DNA from 2 places in the Pseudoalteromonas sp. SCSIO 43210 genome. Region 2 is predicted to be linked to the other one. Evidence: predicted binding sites of a transcription regulator. Region 2 holds the regulator's gene; the other holds the start of a gene.
The links. Region 2 encodes sigma-54, which starts transcription at its own class of promoters, with help from an activator protein. Its sites were predicted from a motif close to GTTGGCACGNNNNTNGNNT; they were not measured.

Region 1: the regulator sigma-54 is predicted to act here: its motif matches at 2,605-2,623, upstream of LOS73_RS05225 (amidase family protein).

Annotation. Positions count from the first base shown of each region.
Region 1 is NZ_CP087225.1:1,159,662-1,167,877, forward strand. It holds gene LOS73_RS05220 (gamma-glutamyltransferase family protein) at 1-1,236, opposite strand, end outside; gene LOS73_RS05225 (amidase family protein) at 1,233-2,438, opposite strand; gene LOS73_RS05230 (putative 4-hydroxy-4-methyl-2-oxoglutarate aldolase) at 2,776-3,258, opposite strand; gene LOS73_RS05235 (TetR/AcrR family transcriptional regulator) at 3,262-3,915, opposite strand; gene yddG (aromatic amino acid DMT transporter YddG) at 4,361-5,281, shown strand; gene LOS73_RS05245 (ankyrin repeat domain-containing protein) at 5,338-5,853, opposite strand; gene LOS73_RS05250 (catalase) at 5,953-7,479, opposite strand; gene LOS73_RS05255 (HAD family hydrolase) at 7,907-8,216, shown strand, end outside.
Region 2 is NZ_CP087225.1:750,125-758,340, reverse strand. It holds gene LOS73_RS03360 (ATP-binding cassette domain-containing protein) at 1-370, opposite strand, end outside; gene LOS73_RS03355 (calcium/sodium antiporter) at 639-1,607, shown strand; gene LOS73_RS03350 (KpsF/GutQ family sugar-phosphate isomerase) at 1,611-2,582, shown strand; gene kdsC (3-deoxy-manno-octulosonate-8-phosphatase KdsC) at 2,583-3,134, shown strand; gene lptC (LPS export ABC transporter periplasmic protein LptC) at 3,131-3,685, shown strand; gene lptA (lipopolysaccharide transport periplasmic protein LptA) at 3,675-4,217, shown strand; gene lptB (LPS export ABC transporter ATP-binding protein) at 4,214-4,939, shown strand; gene LOS73_RS03325 (RNA polymerase factor sigma-54) at 5,009-6,508, shown strand; gene hpf (ribosome hibernation promoting factor) at 6,535-6,822, shown strand; gene ptsN (PTS IIA-like nitrogen regulatory protein PtsN) at 6,827-7,279, shown strand; gene rapZ (RNase adapter RapZ) at 7,299-8,144, shown strand; gene LOS73_RS03305 (HPr family phosphocarrier protein) at 8,188-8,216, shown strand, end outside.

The DNA of each region.
Region 1 (8,216 bases), 410 kb from region 2:
GTAAGCAAGTCGACGACCATCGCTAAACTTTGCCATTGCTGGGTTAAGTGTATGAGCGGGCTTTTTATTTGGCGCAAGGGCGTTGGTATCTTGATTGTTTAAACTAAAGCTTAAACCACGGTTATTCCACACAAAGCCGCCTTCACTCATTAATATTCCGCTGCCAAATTCCCAGTAAATACTTTGAATAAAGCTGACTAATTGCCCGTTTTTATCTCTGGCTGCCATCCACACGGTATCGCCAGGCTCTGCGTTAAATGGCCATTTTTTGGCTTTGGCCATATCAATATTGTTAGCAAGTTCGCTTAAGCGATTATCGGCTAGTGCGTTTTTATAATCATCCCCTAACACATCAGGGTCAGCCCAAAGGGTAGGGCGATGGGTAAAGCTTTGTTTAGTTGCCTCAACAATTAAATGTGTCCAGTCGGCATCGGTTTTAGCTAAATGCTTTAACTTATTTACGGCACCAATTATTTGTAGTGAATGTACGCCCTGTGTTGGCGCGGGTAAGTTGTAGCAATCAATACCACTGAGGTTTGCATTTAGCGCAGTAACTACCTCGGCTTTAGTATTTGCAATGTCACCTGCGGTAATTAAGCTGCCTGCTTTTGCTAAGTCGGCGGCAAATGAGTTGGCAAGTGCGCCTTCATAAAATGCGTTTAAACCATGCTTTGCTAGGTATTCAAACGTTGCTGCAAGTTTAGGGTTTTTAAAATGCTGGCCTGCTTGTAAGGGCTTGCCATTGGGTATGTAGAGGTTTTTAAACGCGTCATTGGTATTGTTCGCAGCGGCTAGCTTTTCGCAGCCTGCTTGCAAGCTTTTTGTAACGGTAAAACCCTCGCGCGCAAGTTCAATAGCAGGTGCTAAAATTTTTGACAGTGGTAGTGCCGCATGCTCATCTAGTTCAAGCGCTTTTTGCCAGCCGCGTATTGTGCCCGCTTGAGTTAGTGCGCTTAATCCGCCGCGCTCTGGTATTTGTGTGAGCGTGTTATAGGGCGTTGTATTAGTTGCTGCGCGGCCGCAGGCGTCAATAGCAGTGGGCGTTTTTTGATTTGGGTTATCGATAAGCCAAAAGCTGTCGCCACCAATTGAGTTCATATGTGGATATACAACACTAATAGCAGCGGCAGCCGCTACCATAGCCTCGGTAGCTGTACCGCCTTGTTGTAATATATTTATACCCGCCTCAGTGGCCGAAAAATGAGACGCGGTAAATGCAATGTTGTGTGTGGTCATGCCGTTGTGCCTTGTTTAAAGTGTGCAGCTAGGTGCTTAACGCAAGCAAGTAGGCTTTTATCGTTACCGTGGCTCATCATTAATGAAAAACCATACGGATGATCATTTGCTAAATCAGCCAGCGGTAAATGCACTTGCGCTGAGCCACTAAGCCCTGCAATTGCCGAAAGCGTAATAATTTGCATGCGTAAGGCGCTTGTGTCGACGCCTAATTTAGGTGCGGTTGTGGGGGTGGTTGGCAAAAATAAACAGCTGTTTGTATTTAGGTTTTTAGCTATTAGTGTTTGCCATTGGGTTTGTACTTTTAGTGCTTCTTGTTCTTCTTGATCAGTTAGGGCAAGCGCCATATTAAAACGTGCCGCAATTGCTGGAGCAAACTGGGGAAGTTGCCCCGGCAATTGAAGCCAATCTTTATGCGTTTTTGCGATTGCTCGCCCTTGCAGTACTCTAAAGCTATCAGCAAGTTCATTTAATAAGCTGCTGTTAGGTAGTTCAAATTCTTTATGGTGCTTAAAATTAGGCTTGGTTTTTTCAAACAATTGTTTAAGTGGGGCTTGTAAAGCAGAGTCAACGAGTTCAAATAACGGCTCGCAAATAACTAAGGTATCAACGTTATTAATAGCTTGATTTGGTAGCAGTACATTACCTACATCGCTTAATAGCTCAGCGCTTTGGGTAAGCCAACCTATGGTATCAAAAGGCGGAGCCAACGGTTCTAGGCCGTCTTTTTCAATCACGTTATGGCTTGGCCTTATGCCATATAAACCACAATAGCTGGCGGGTATTCTAATTGAGCCGCCAGTGTCGGTGCCTAAGCCAATATCAGCTAAGTTTGCAGCAACTGCAGCAGCAGACCCCATACTCGAACCACCGCAAGCATGCCCTTTTAATTTAGGATTTTGCGCAGTGCCATAATGTATATTATTACCTTCTAAGCTATAAGCCAGTTCGTCAGTATGGGTAAAGCCTATAAAGTTACAACCAGCGGCCATGAGCTTATTAACCGAGCTTGCCGTATTTTGAGCCGGTTTAGCTGTTTTAAACCAGTGTGGATTGCCTGCGCTGTTACGCTCGCCCTTTACTGCAAATACATCTTTTACAGCTAAGCGATTGTTTGTAAGTAGACCAGATTGGTTTGTTTGCCACAGGGTGGGACCATGGTCACAAAAAATACCGGTCGTATTATTATTTTTGGTACTCATATCACCACTCGTTATAAAAAATCTGACCAAGCAGTTCAGATTTAGAGTGATTAAAAAGACGGATTAATTTTTATTATTTTTCAGCTCACTGCGTAACATCTTGTTTTTATTTTACAGAGCCTGATCCGCTTTTTAATCGGTTAGCTTATTATATTGTTTAAAACCTAAGCAAGAGGAATGCCATTAATTAAAATCCTGTCCAACTGGTCAGGTTTTGTTGGGTTATATGAGATTTGTAAATGTGGGCTGTAGAAATAGTGAGATTAAAATGAGCTAAAACAAACCAATTTGGTGCGCAGATGCACCAAATTGGTCTTTATTTATATGGTTTTGAGTGCTAAATAAGGGGCGTTCTACTGATGATTAAACCATTAATATCGGCGTAAACCCAATCGTTAGGTTCAATAGTGGTGCTAAGCATGGTAATAGCTTGGTTTTTATCACCAAAGCCGCGCTTTAAGGTACTACGTGGTGTAGAGCCTAGCGCCATTACAGGTAAGTTCATCGTGGCAAGTATTTCAATATCTCGGCAACAGCCATTTATTATTACGCCTTCCCAGCCATTACTTAAGGCACGTTCAGCCATAATATCGCCTATAAACGCAAAGCGTTTGCTCGCAAATCCGTTTATAACTAACACTTTACCTTTACCATTTTCATGCAATATATCGGCGGCAAAAGAGTTGTCTTCTGGGCAGGTAACGGTAACTACTTTGCCATAAAACGTGGTTTTTTTACCAAAGTGATAAAGGCCGCTGTCTGCTACTTGTACTTTATCGCGATGATCGTCAAACAAATCGGGTGTAGTAAAGGATGTCATGGGTTAAGTCTCACTTTGCTCAGGTATTTTAAGACCAATACCTTTTAAAATTATGTGGGCAATTGATTGCGTAATTTGTGCCACATCGGTTTCGTCGTACTCTAATTTGTTCATTACGAGTAAAACCTCAGCCTGAAAGTCGGCGTAATATTGCGTGGTAGACCAAATAGTAAAGAGCAAATGGTAGGGGTCAACCTTATCCATTTTATCTGCGTCCATCCATGCTTGAAGTACATCAACCTTTTGTTTAACCCAAGGGCGGGTATTGGTTCTAAAGTAGTTTTGTAAATAAGGGGCACCGCGCAGTATTTCACTGGCAAATAAGCGAGATTGCATTGGCTGATTTACGGCCAGTATTACTTTGCTTTTAATATAGTTATAAAGCACGGTAGCTGGATCGTCGTTAATTGTGACGTTATCAAGCCCTAAGTTCCAATTAGCTATTATGCGGTCGATCACAGACTCGTATAGACCATCTTTACTTTTAAAGTAATACAAAATATTAGCTTTTGGCACCTGCGCTTCTTTAGCAACCATGCTCATACTTGCTCCGTCGTAACCTAATTGCGAAAACAATTGCTCGGCGGCATCTAAAATTAGTTTTTGGTTTTTCTCGCGTGTCACTTCTTTTTTATTTGGTTTTATTTGTGTGGTCATTATAGAGTTTGCGTGTTTAACGTATTGATTGATTGTAGCTTTACTGACCAAAAGGTCAATTACTAAAAAGGGTGAATGCTAAAAACAAACGAGAGGTTTAAGCTATTAACTTTAGGGTCTGTTGATCTTTGCGGATTAAAATTTGTTCAAACTAGGGGCTATTTAATCGCGGCGCGAGATTTGTAACCTAGTGGGCTAAGTAAAAACCGAGCAACAAAGAGTAAGTAGCCCCTAGGAAGAACCCTTTGGGCAGCGCCTGTTTGGCATTAATGCTACGTTATCGCCCATTAATGGGGAATAACCACACTATATAGGCTCTGCCTTGCCTAAATACCAAACAGACTGCTGCAAATTTAACCTTGAAAGATCAACAGACCCTTATTGTTTAATTAAATAATTACTGTTAGCTTAGGCTCAAATTCATGAGTAGTACTTTAGGTTTAATATGGAGTTTTTAAGCAAAAATAAATACACGCTTTATGGAGTCGCGGCCATATTACTGTGGAGTTGCTTAGTTGCATTACTTCGGGATATTTCTGAGTTGTTTAGCCCCATAGGTGGTGCGGCGGCTATGTACTCTGTCAGTGCGATATTTTTAATTTTGGTTATGGGAGTGCCCAAGTTTAGTGGGTTTTCAAAACGTTACTTGGTAGTAGGTACTTTATTATTTGTAGCGCACGAAATTTGTTTGGCGCTTTCTATTGGTATGGCAAATAGTCGTCATCAGGCAATGGAAATGGCGGTTATTAATTATTTATGGCCCACGCTGACTATACTGCTCTCTATTATTATTGGTCGTAAAAAAGTAAGTTACTGGGTTTACCCAAGCATGATCATTGCTTTTTTAGGCGTTGCTTGGTGTATTACGGGCGATCAAAAAATGTCACTCGATACGCTTGTTACTAACTTTGCTGATAATCCTGCTACTTACTTAATGGCATTAGCTGCAGCGTTTATATGGGCTATTTATTGTGTAGTAACGCAAAAGCTGAGTAATGGTAAAAATGCCATTACGTTATTTTTTGCTGTTACGGCAATGAGTTTGTGGGCGCAATATGGTCTTAGTAATGAAGCGCCATTAACGTTTTCACTCAGTTCAAGCATAACATTACTATTAGCTGGTGTAGTCGTGGGGAGCGGTTATGCACTGTGGAATCAAGCTATTATTGGCGGTAACTTAATGTTTTTGGGCACGCTTTCGTACTTTACACCGGTGTTTTCTACTATTATTTCGGCGTTGTATTTATCTATTACGCTGAGTGCTTCGTTTTGGCAGGGGGTTGTGCTGGTAACAGTAGGCTCGCTAATTTGCTACTTTGTAACGCGAGAAAAGCCTAAACAACCTCAAATAGCGTCTGCAACATAAGACTAATTTTATTAAAAATAAGCCCTATTATTTTAGGGCTTTTTATTGCGTGCAGATTATTTTGCATTATTTACCTTTGCTAGTAACTCTATAACTTTTTGTTGACCAAATGTTTGTGCAAACTGCTCGGCTGTTTGACCGGCTTTGTTTTGATGCGCGTTATCGCAATCAAGTGATACGAGCGTTTTAGCGATACTAAATTCACCTCTAAAAATAGCGGCCATTAGCGCTGTGTTGCCACGGTTATCTTCTAAACAGGCATTGGCACCTAAGTGCAAAAGCGTGTTAACCGTGTTTTTATTGCCATGATAAGTGGCAATCATTAACGCGGTATAGCCTTTATTGTTGTAGCTGTCGATAGGAATACCGGCATCTACAAATTGCTCTATTACAGCTGTGTCGTTTGTGCGTGCTGCGGCAAAGTAATAAGCAAATAAGCTTTGGTATTGAGTTTTTGCAGAATGTTGGGTTTCAACTTGCGTACTGGGTGTTTGTGTATCTGATGTATTTTGAGCGTAAACGCTACTGGTAAAGCTCAGTAGTAGAGCGACTATAATTAATAAATTACGCATAACCATTGCCTCTTATAAAAGAGGAAGGGGTTTATTCCTTCCTCATGGTTGTGGTTTAAATAGCTATTTAGTTGGGACTAATTGCTTTTAACTAGTTGCTTATAAGTTAGCGGCTAGTTGTTTAACCATTTTAATATCGCCTTTTACAGCTTTAGTTAAGCGTGTACCGTACTCACTGTCTGCTTTGTAAAAGTGGCTAAGCATTTTGTGTTTAACACTGCTGTTTTGCACTTTGCCTAAATCGCCAGCTAGGTTATTAATTAGGTTTGTACGTTCTTGCTTGCTAAAACCACGGTATATAACACCTGCTTGCGCGAAGTTTTGCTGCTTTTTAATCGCGGCTTGTTGTACAAAGCCTTTTAGCTCTGTGTTACTTCTACGTGCAATTGGGTTTTCAGCTACGTTTTCTTGGCTTGGCTGGTAGTTCACATTGCTTGTAGTGTTACCAATATTCATTGCGCCGTCTTGGTTGTAGTTCACCACTTCAACTTTTGCACGGTTAATTGGCAATTGCTGGTGGTTAGCACCTAGGCGGTACATTTGTGTATCAGCGTAAGAAAACATACGACCTTGTAATAAACGGTCTTCTGATGGCTCAATACCTGGAATAATGTTTGCCGGTGCCATTGCTACTTGTTCTGTAGATTGGAAGAAGTTAGTTGGCATGCGGTTTAAGGTCATTGTTCCTACTTTAGTTTCTTTAATGTCTAACCACATTTTTGTTGCATCTAATGGGTTGTAATCAAAGTCATCAAGCTGCGACGGATCAAGCGTTTTAATGTATAGATCCCATTTAGGGAAGTTACCTTTACCAATTTCGCTGTATAGGTCGCGTGTTAAGTGTTGGAAGTCTTGGCTTTGCACTTTAGCTACTTCTTTTGAGTCAAGGTTATCAATACCTTGTTGGCTTACCCAATGAAACTTAACGTATTTAACATCGCCCGATTTATTAATCATTTTGTATGCATGTACACCCCAACCGTCCATTTTACGAAGACTTGCTGGTGTACCGTAGTCACTGTAAACCCACGTTAGCATTTGTGTAGAAGCTGGTTCATGCGAGAAAAAATCAAAAAAGCGATTAGGATCTTGAATGTTATCAACCGGAGATGGTTTTAAAGAGTGAACCATGTCTGGAAATTTGATTGCATCGCGAATAAAGAACACAGGTAAATTATTACCTACTAAATCCCAGTTACCTTGGTCTGTGTAAAACTTAGTTGCAAAGCCACGTGGATCGCGCAGTGTTTCTGGGCTGCCTTTTGAGTGAATTACTGAGGAAAAGCGAACAAATACGTCTGTTTCTTTACCTGCTTGTGCAAACGGTGCTGCAATTGTTAAATCATCTAGCTCTTTTGATGCTACAAACACACCGTGTGCGCCAGTACCACGAGCATGCACAACACGCTCTGGAATACGCTCACGTGCAAAGCGTTGCAGTTTTTGAATTAGTTGCACGTCTTCTAGTAATACACTGCCACGTTCGCCAGCAGTCATTGAATTTTGGTTGTCGCCAACAGCTGCGCCGTTATCCTTAGTAAGAGTTGTTGCTGCGCTTGCCGGTAATGCTATTGCAAGTGCCAGTGCAGTGAGTGTTAATTTTGTTTTGTTTATTTGAGTATTCATTGTCGACCTCATCTATTTAAAAGTGCCGGCAGTGGTGCAGGCTGTTAATCTGTTAACGATAGTATTAATTTTATTAACTTCGGTAAAACTGATTAATTAGATTGATGTGATTTGTAAAATAGATGAAATGAATTTGCAGATACACTTTTTACATTAATGTAATTTTTTTACTACGACCTTAGTCGCAATATGCTTTTATAAAATTTATTAAATACAAAGGTTTTTAGTTTTATCTGGCGGTATTTTCACCACGTTGGTGCGTTTTATACTTACAGTGTGTTGACATACTCGCGCAATAAAGGGAATATGCTCAGTCTATGGGCTTATGCCCATAGCTGGATTGTGCTAAAAAGTTGCACAATATTAATCGCGCTTAACTCGTTATGCTTAAATTAGCTAAATCAAACAGTTTGAATAAGGTGACAAGATGAATACTAATATTGAGCTAGTGATATTTGATTGTGATGGCGTTGTTATTGATAGCGAAATTTTAAGCGCACACGTACTCATTAATATGCTTGTTGAAAAAGGCGTTGAGATTGACCGCGCTTATGTACAGCAACACTTTTTAGGCTGCAACTTTAAAACAGTAAGCCAAAAAATAGCGGATGCATTTAATGTCACTCTTCCTGAAAGCTTTGAAGGTGACTACCGCGAGGCACTATTAAACGAATTTGAAACAGGACTAATCACGACTGACGGTATAAAAGACGTACTTAACAATTTAGCTGTTCCTA
Region 2 (8,216 bases):
ACCGAATTAGGTCTTCACTCAACTCAGTGTGCTCCCTAATTGGGAACGCTATATTATCGAATACCGACATATCAGTAAACAACGCACCACTTTGAAAAAGCATACTCATTTTAGTTCGCGCTTCGTAGAGTTCTTTGCGCGACATATTTGGGATACTACCACCTTCAAATAAAATATCACCGGAGTCAGGCTTAAGTTGACCGCCAATTAAACGCAACATGGTCGTTTTACCAATTCCGCTTGGCCCCATAATCGCAGTGATTTTACCTTTAGGAACGCTAAAGCTCATATTTTTATATATGCTTCTATCGCCTCTCGAAAAGCTAACATCCTTGACTTCTACTATTGATTGCGACAAGTCGCTCTCCATAACAATGTTCACTAGTGCACCTATTTTAAAGCTTTTTTAACCAAGATGGAAAAAACAATTCGTAAGATTTTGTAATACACTTGCAAAAAGGAGTATAAGACTCGTTTATAACGGCTTAACTGCAGCTTAAGGTGCTGATATAAGCGCCTTAAAATATTATTCAACAAGTTATTGTAATTAGAGTTGACCTGACTCTTTTATTTATACTTTCACCTTTGCTTTTGTTACTATTCGCGCCATCTGTATTTTGAATAACTGGCTTAATATAATGGTTACCTCGTTTGTTATTTTAATTCTTGGTTTTGCGGCTCTTGTTTGGAGTGCAGACAGGTTTGTTTATGGCGCAGCGGCACTTGCAAAAAACTTTGGCGTACCAACCCTAATTGTAGGCTTAACTGTTGTGGCAATGGGTTCGTCAGCCCCAGAGATGATGGTTTCCGCTTCTGCAGCGCTCGCAAATAAAACAGATACTGCAGTTGGTAACGCTGTCGGTTCAAACATAACAAACATTCTACTTGTGTTAGGTATTACAGCGTTATTTAGACCTCTGTCTGTATCTTCAAGTACATTAAAACGCGAAATGCCACTGGTCTTGCTGATATCATTCGCTACCTGGTATATTTTTTCAGACAATTATTTTTCATTAGCCGAAGGTATCGCCTTACTTATTGGCTTTATCGTGTTTATAGGCGGTTTGATTATTATTTCACTGCGCGCAAAAAACCAAGATGACCCATTTATAACCGAAGCCTGTGACGACGTACCTAACGATGTACCAACTAAAAAAGCGGTATTTTGGTTAGTTATTGGCATGGTTCTACTCCCTGTTAGCTCACATTTTTTAATTGGTTCAGCAGTCGACATAGCTAAATACTTTGGCCTAAGCGATCTAGTCATTGGCTTAACTATTATTGCCATTGGCACGAGCTTACCGGAGCTTGCAGCTTCAATTGCCGGTGTATTAAAAAATGAAGATGATTTAGCTCTAGGCAATATTGTTGGTTCAAACATTTTTAATATATTGGCTGTGTTACCGCTCGCAGGTATTATTAATCCATCCATTATCGATCCGTCAGTAGCGAGTCGAGATATACTCATTATGATTGGTGCAACATTTGCTCTTATCATCATGTCATTGAACTTTAGAGGCACCCAACGCATCAATAGAGTGGAAGGTGGCTTATTGCTTATCGCATTTTTGGGCTACCAAGGGTATATTTTTAGTCAAGTAGGGTAAATAATGACGACGCTGAACTTTATCGAACAGGGTCTTCGTGTTCTCAATATTGAACGCCAAGCACTTAATGACATAGCGCAATATGTAGATGAAAATTTTCATCAAGCATGCCAATTAATGTTTGACTGCGAAGGTCGAATTATTGTTATTGGCATGGGTAAATCAGGCCATATAGGTAATAAAATTGCAGCAACACTTGCAAGTACAGGAAGCCCTGCCTTTTTTGTACACCCAGGCGAAGCTAGCCATGGCGATTTAGGAATGATCACCAAAAACGATGTTGTCATGCTTATTTCAAACTCAGGTGAGACGAGTGAAGTTTTAAATATTATCCCTGTTTTAAAACGCCTTGGCGCAAAAATAATCGCCATGACAGGCAATACTAAATCGACCATGGCAACACATGCAAATGTACATGTATGCATTAAAGTAGAAAAAGAAGCATGCTCTTTAGGGTTAGCACCAACGGCGAGCACTACAGCGACTCTTGCTATGGGCGATGCGATGGCAGTGGCTCTGTTAGAAGCTCGTGGTTTTACCGCCGATGATTTTGCGCTTTCTCACCCTGGGGGCAGTTTAGGCAAACGATTATTACTAACCTTAAAAGATGTTATGCACAGCGGCGCAAATACACCTATTATTAGCGTTTCACAAACCGTAAAAGATGCACTTATTGAAATGTCAGCCAAAGGCCTTGGTATGACAGCCATTGTTGATAAAAGTAATCAGCTCGTGGGATTATTTACCGACGGTGATTTACGCCGTATTTTAGAGCAAAGACTAGATATTCATACAACACAAATAGACCTTGTTATGACTAGGTCATGCACAACAGCTACACAAGATATTTTAGCTGCTGAAGCGCTTAATATAATGGAACACAAACGTATAAATGGCTTGATTGTTGTTAATGAGCAAAACCAGCCTATTGGCGCACTAAATATGCAAGACTTATTAAAAGCAGGAGTATTATAAATGCAATTTGAAGAACTCTATCAACCGCTGAGTGCTGATGCAAAAGCACGTGCTAAAAAAGTAAAACTACTTATATGCGATATTGATGGTGTATTTTCTGATGGCCGAATTTATCTTGGCAATCAAGGTGAAGAGCTCAAAGCATTTAATACAAAAGATGGTTTTGGCATTAAAGCGCTTATAAACAGTGGCTTTGAAGTGGCTGTTATTACTGGTCGCCATTCGCAGATAGTGCAACAACGTATGACCAGTTTAACAGTACAACATATTTATCAAGGTCAAGAAAACAAGCTTATTGCTTACGAAGAGCTAAAAAACAAGCTTCACCTAAGTGATGATCAAATTGCCTACATTGGTGATGATGGCCCCGATATGCCAGTAATGGAATTAGTCGGGTTTGCCGTTGCAGTTAACGATGCTCACCCACTAATCAAGCGTTTATCACATTACACGACACAGATGCTGGGTGGTTTTGGCGCAGTGAGAGAACTAACCGACTTACTTATGCTAGAGAACGACAAACCACTTACTAGCAAAGGTACTAGTTCATGAATACAGCGCGCATAATTTTAAGCGTTTTATTCATCAGCTGTATGGTTTGGCTTTGGTACCCTTATTTTGCACAAACAAATATGACAGCTCAGGTTGAAGCTGAAGTTATCGCTAAGCCTGATTATATTGCTATTGAGCTAAAACAAACGGCCTATGATGAAAATGGTAAAATTAATCATAAAGTTACAGCTGCTAAAATGGAATTATATCAACAGTTAGGCTTTACCTTTTTTGAAAAGCCCATTTTCACCTTATATAACGAAAAACAAACATGGCGAATAAATGCAGACGAAGCAACGTTATATGAAGGAAAACAATTAATTTTAGAAGGTAACGTGGTTGCCAATAATCTTACTGATAATGCAATGATAGACAAGATTAATGCGGATAATATTCAAGTAGATATAAAACTACTCACGATGCGTTCAGAGCAACCCGTTATTGTTACGGGACCCAATTTAAAGATCACCGGTAAAGGCCTTGAAGCCGATTTAAAAACTGAAGTGATAAAACTTATTAACCATACGCGAACTATATATTATGACCAATAAAATTTCAAAAATACTTATTATTCCGACACTTATACTAGCTTTCAACCTTAGCGCTGCTGAACAAGCGATTCAACCTGCAGCGAATCAAATATCAATAAGTGCCGACAAACAAGAAGGCCAATTAAAAGAAAACGTCGGAATTTTTGAAAAAAATGTTGAGATTATTCACGGCAACCGTCGTATTACAGCCAACCGTTTAGAAGTACATAAACGTGATGAATTAGGCGATAATAAACAGCTACTAATTGCAACTGGTAGCCCTGCATATTTCGAAGAAAAACAAACTGATGGCACTATAATGAGCGCCAGCGCAAACGAAGTTCGTTATGATGTAGCTAAACGATTTTTAACCCTTATTGGCGATGCACAAGTATCGCAAGCGGGTCAAAAAATAAATGCCAAGAGTATTACTTACGATATGCAACAGCAATTAATTAGCGCTGAAAAAGACGAAAACTCAACCGATCGTGTGCATACTATTTTAGTACCTATTGAGACTAAAAAAGAAAAAAACGATAAAGGTCAGCCATGAGTACATTAAAAGCAGAACTATTAGCTAAAAGTTATAAAGGCCGTGAAGTTGTAAAAAATGTAGGTCTGGAAGTAAAGGCTGGCAGCATAGTCGGGTTACTTGGCCCTAATGGTGCAGGTAAAACCACAACGTTTTATATGATTGTAGGCCTTGTACCTAGTGATAAAGGCAAGATTTCTATCGACGATAACGATATTACTCTTTTACCTATGCATAGTCGTGCTAGATTAGGCATTGGTTACTTACCCCAAGAATCATCAATTTTTAGAAAGCTTACTGTTTATCAAAATTTAATGGCTATTTTAGAAACACGTAAAGAGCTGAATAAGCAAGCAAGAGAAGACACACTTAACAATTTATTAGATGAATTTAGTATTCAGCACATTCGTGATAGCCAAGGTATGGCATTATCAGGAGGCGAGCGTCGCCGAGTTGAAATAGCGCGAGCACTAGCCGCTGATCCTAAATTTATATTGCTTGATGAGCCTTTTGCTGGTGTTGACCCTATTTCAGTGTTAGATATAAAGAAAATAATAGAACATCTTAAAAATCGTGGTATTGGTGTGTTAATTACCGACCATAATGTAAGAGAAACTCTTGATGTTTGCGAAAAAGCCTACATAGTTTCTCATGGTGAGTTAATTGCATCAGGCACTCCAGAACACGTATTAAACGATAAAACAGTACGTGATGTTTATTTAGGCGAACAATTTAGGCTGTAACATTTACGCCATGTCTTTAAGCATCTGCTAGTATTAATTATAACAACATAAAAGGATTGTTAGAGATACATGAGGCAATCATTACAGCTGCGCATGGGCCAGCAACTTACAATGACTCCACAGCTGCAACAAGCAATTCGCCTGTTGCAACTCAGTACATTGGATCTCCAGCAAGAAATACAAGAAGCACTCGACAGCAACCCCCTATTAGAGGTTGAAGAGCAAGATTACGCCGAAGATTCTGCTGGTAAAAACGAGCAAAAAGCAGATAACGACGATGTCACTGTTAGCGCAAATGCTGATGATGTTCCGAGCGAATATGAGCAAGACAGTGGTGAAGCACTTGCTAAAGATACGCTAAGTGATGAAATGGCTATGGATGTTAGTTGGGATGAATATATGAGCGCAGCCCCAGCGTCATCATCAGGACCAATGCCTGAAGATGAATCTATATACCAAGGCTCCTCAACTGAAACGCTCCATGAATACCTAATGTGGCAACTACAACTGACTCCCTTTAGTCCTACCGATGAAGCGATTGCGATTGCGATTGTTGAAGCCGTCGATGATTCGGGTATTTTAACGCTAAGCTGCGAAGAAATTTTAGAAAGTTTTAATCAAGAGAACGAAGAAGACAACGAAGTTGAACTTGACGAAATAGAAGCTGTTTTAAAACGAATTCAATTGTTTGACCCTGTTGGTATTGCAGCACGTAGTTTACAAGAATGCTTATGTATTCAGCTGAACCAATACGATAAAGAAACACCCTATATTAATGAAACAAAAATGATTTTAACCGAGCACATTGATCTATTAGCTGCTCGCGACTATCGTACATTAATGAAAAAAACAAAGCTCAAAGAAGAAGAGCTTAAAGAAATAATGACTTTAATACATACTCTTAGCCCAAAACCGGCGGATACTATAGTTAGAGAAGAATCTGAGTATGTAATTCCTGATGTATCGGTGAAAAAAATAAAAGGTCGCTGGGTTGTTGAACTAAACCCAGATAGCATGCCTAAAATCAGAGTCAACAGCCAATATGCAGCAATGTCACGCACCGTTAAATCAAGTGGTGATAGCCAGTTTATTCGCTCGCATCTACAAGAAGCTAAATGGTTTATTAAAAGTTTAGAAAGTAGAAACGATACACTATTAAAAGTAACTAATTGTATTGTTAAGCAACAACAAGGTTTTTTTGAGCATGGCCCCGAAGCCATGAAACCAATGGTTTTAAATGATGTAGCAGAAATGGTCGAAATGCACGAATCAACTATTTCACGCGTAACAACTCAAAAATATATGCATACACCTCGCGGTATTTTTGAGCTTAAATATTTTTTCTCAAGCCATGTAAGTACTGAAAATGGAGGCGAATGCTCATCAACAGCAATACGCGCTCTCATTAAAAAATTAATCGCAGCAGAAAACTCAGCAAAACCATTGAGTGATAGTAAAATTGCAGATATATTAGCTGAGCAAGGAATAAAAGTAGCGAGACGTACAATCGCAAAGTATCGCGAATCTCTAGCTATTCCACCGTCAAATCAGCGAAAAAGTTTGATTTAAGACGCTAAACAAAGAGGGTAATGCTTATGCAACTAAACTTAACTGGTCGTCACGTAGAAGTAACTGATTCATTAAGAGATTATGTAAATACCAAATTTGCGAAGCTAGAAAGACACTCAGATCATATTAATAATGTTCATGTCATTCTTGATATAGAAAAATTAAACCAAAAAGCTGAGGCAACGATTCATGTAAGTGGAGCTGAGTTATTTGCCTCTACTGAACATCAAGATATGTACGCCGCCATTGACTCGCTGATTGACAAGCTCGATCGCCAAGTTATTAAACACAAAGAGAAGCTTGCTCGACACTAATATTATGAAATTAAGTTCACTTATATGTCAGGACTGCAGCAGAGCTGCGGTCCTTTTTAATAGTAAAAAAAGAATTTTAGAGTTCATCAGTCAACTTGCTCATGACAAGCTCCCATATCTTTCTCAACAAGATATTCTCAGCGCCTTAATGAATAGAGAAAAACTGGGAAGCACTGGTATAGGAAGAGGCATTGCAATCCCTCATGGGCGAATGAGCGGCGCAGAAGAGCCCTTAGCACTCGTATTAGTAAGCGAAACACCTATTAATTTTGATGCAATAGATAATCGCCCTGTTGATATATTTGTTGCTCTCATCGTACCTGATGGCGATAACCAGCAGCACTTAAAGACGCTCGCAACGATAGCTGATAAACTAAATAATAAAGATTTTTGTAAACAGTTACGCAGCGCAAAATCAGATACTGAACTGTATCAAGTTATTGTAGAACAATCGTAATTAACATAATGGGTGATAAATGGAATTAATTATCATAAGTGGCCGTTCCGGTTCTGGAAAATCGGTTGCTTTACGCGTAGTTGAAGATTTAGGTTATTATTGCGTAGATAATATTCCAATTAATCTGCTACCTTCTTTAGTGAGAAGTGTATCTGATAACTACGACAAAATTGCAGTTAGTATTGATGTCCGTAATTTACCAAAAGAGCAAGATGAATTTAACGATATCCTTGAATACTTACCTGGCTTTGCTAAACCGACTCTGTTTTATCTAGACAGTGAGGATCAAACATTAATTAAACGTTTTTCTGAGACTCGCCGTCTACACCCGTTATCAGTTGACTCATTACCTCTTGATTTAGCTATAAAAAAAGAAAAAGAACTACTCGATGTTCTCACTACTCGCGCTGACTATATGATCGACACGAGTGATTTAAGTGTTCATCAACTTGCTGAATCAATTCGTGAAAAAATTCTGGGTAAAAAAGATAAACAACTCATTGTTACTTTTGAGTCATTTGGCTTTAAACACGGCATTCCTAAAGAAGCTGATTATGTCTTTGATGCACGCTTTTTACCTAATCCACATTGGGAGCCAGAATTAAAACCTTTAAATGGCTTAGACCAACCCGTAAAGGATTACTTAGCCAGCCACAGCATTGTCCAAAAGTTCACTTGGCAAATTCAAACTTTTGTACAAACATGGTTGCCACATTTAGAGCGAAATAACCGTAGCTACTTAACTATTGCTATAGGTTGTACTGGCGGGCAACATCGCTCAGTATATTTAGCACAAACGATTGGTGAAAGTTTTTCGATGACACATCCAAATGTAAAAATCCGCCATAGAGAACAAGAAAAATAACTCATTCAAAATAATCATCTGTTCAGCTTAGGTAGAGTAACTTATGCGTTTAGAAGACACTTTTTTAATAAA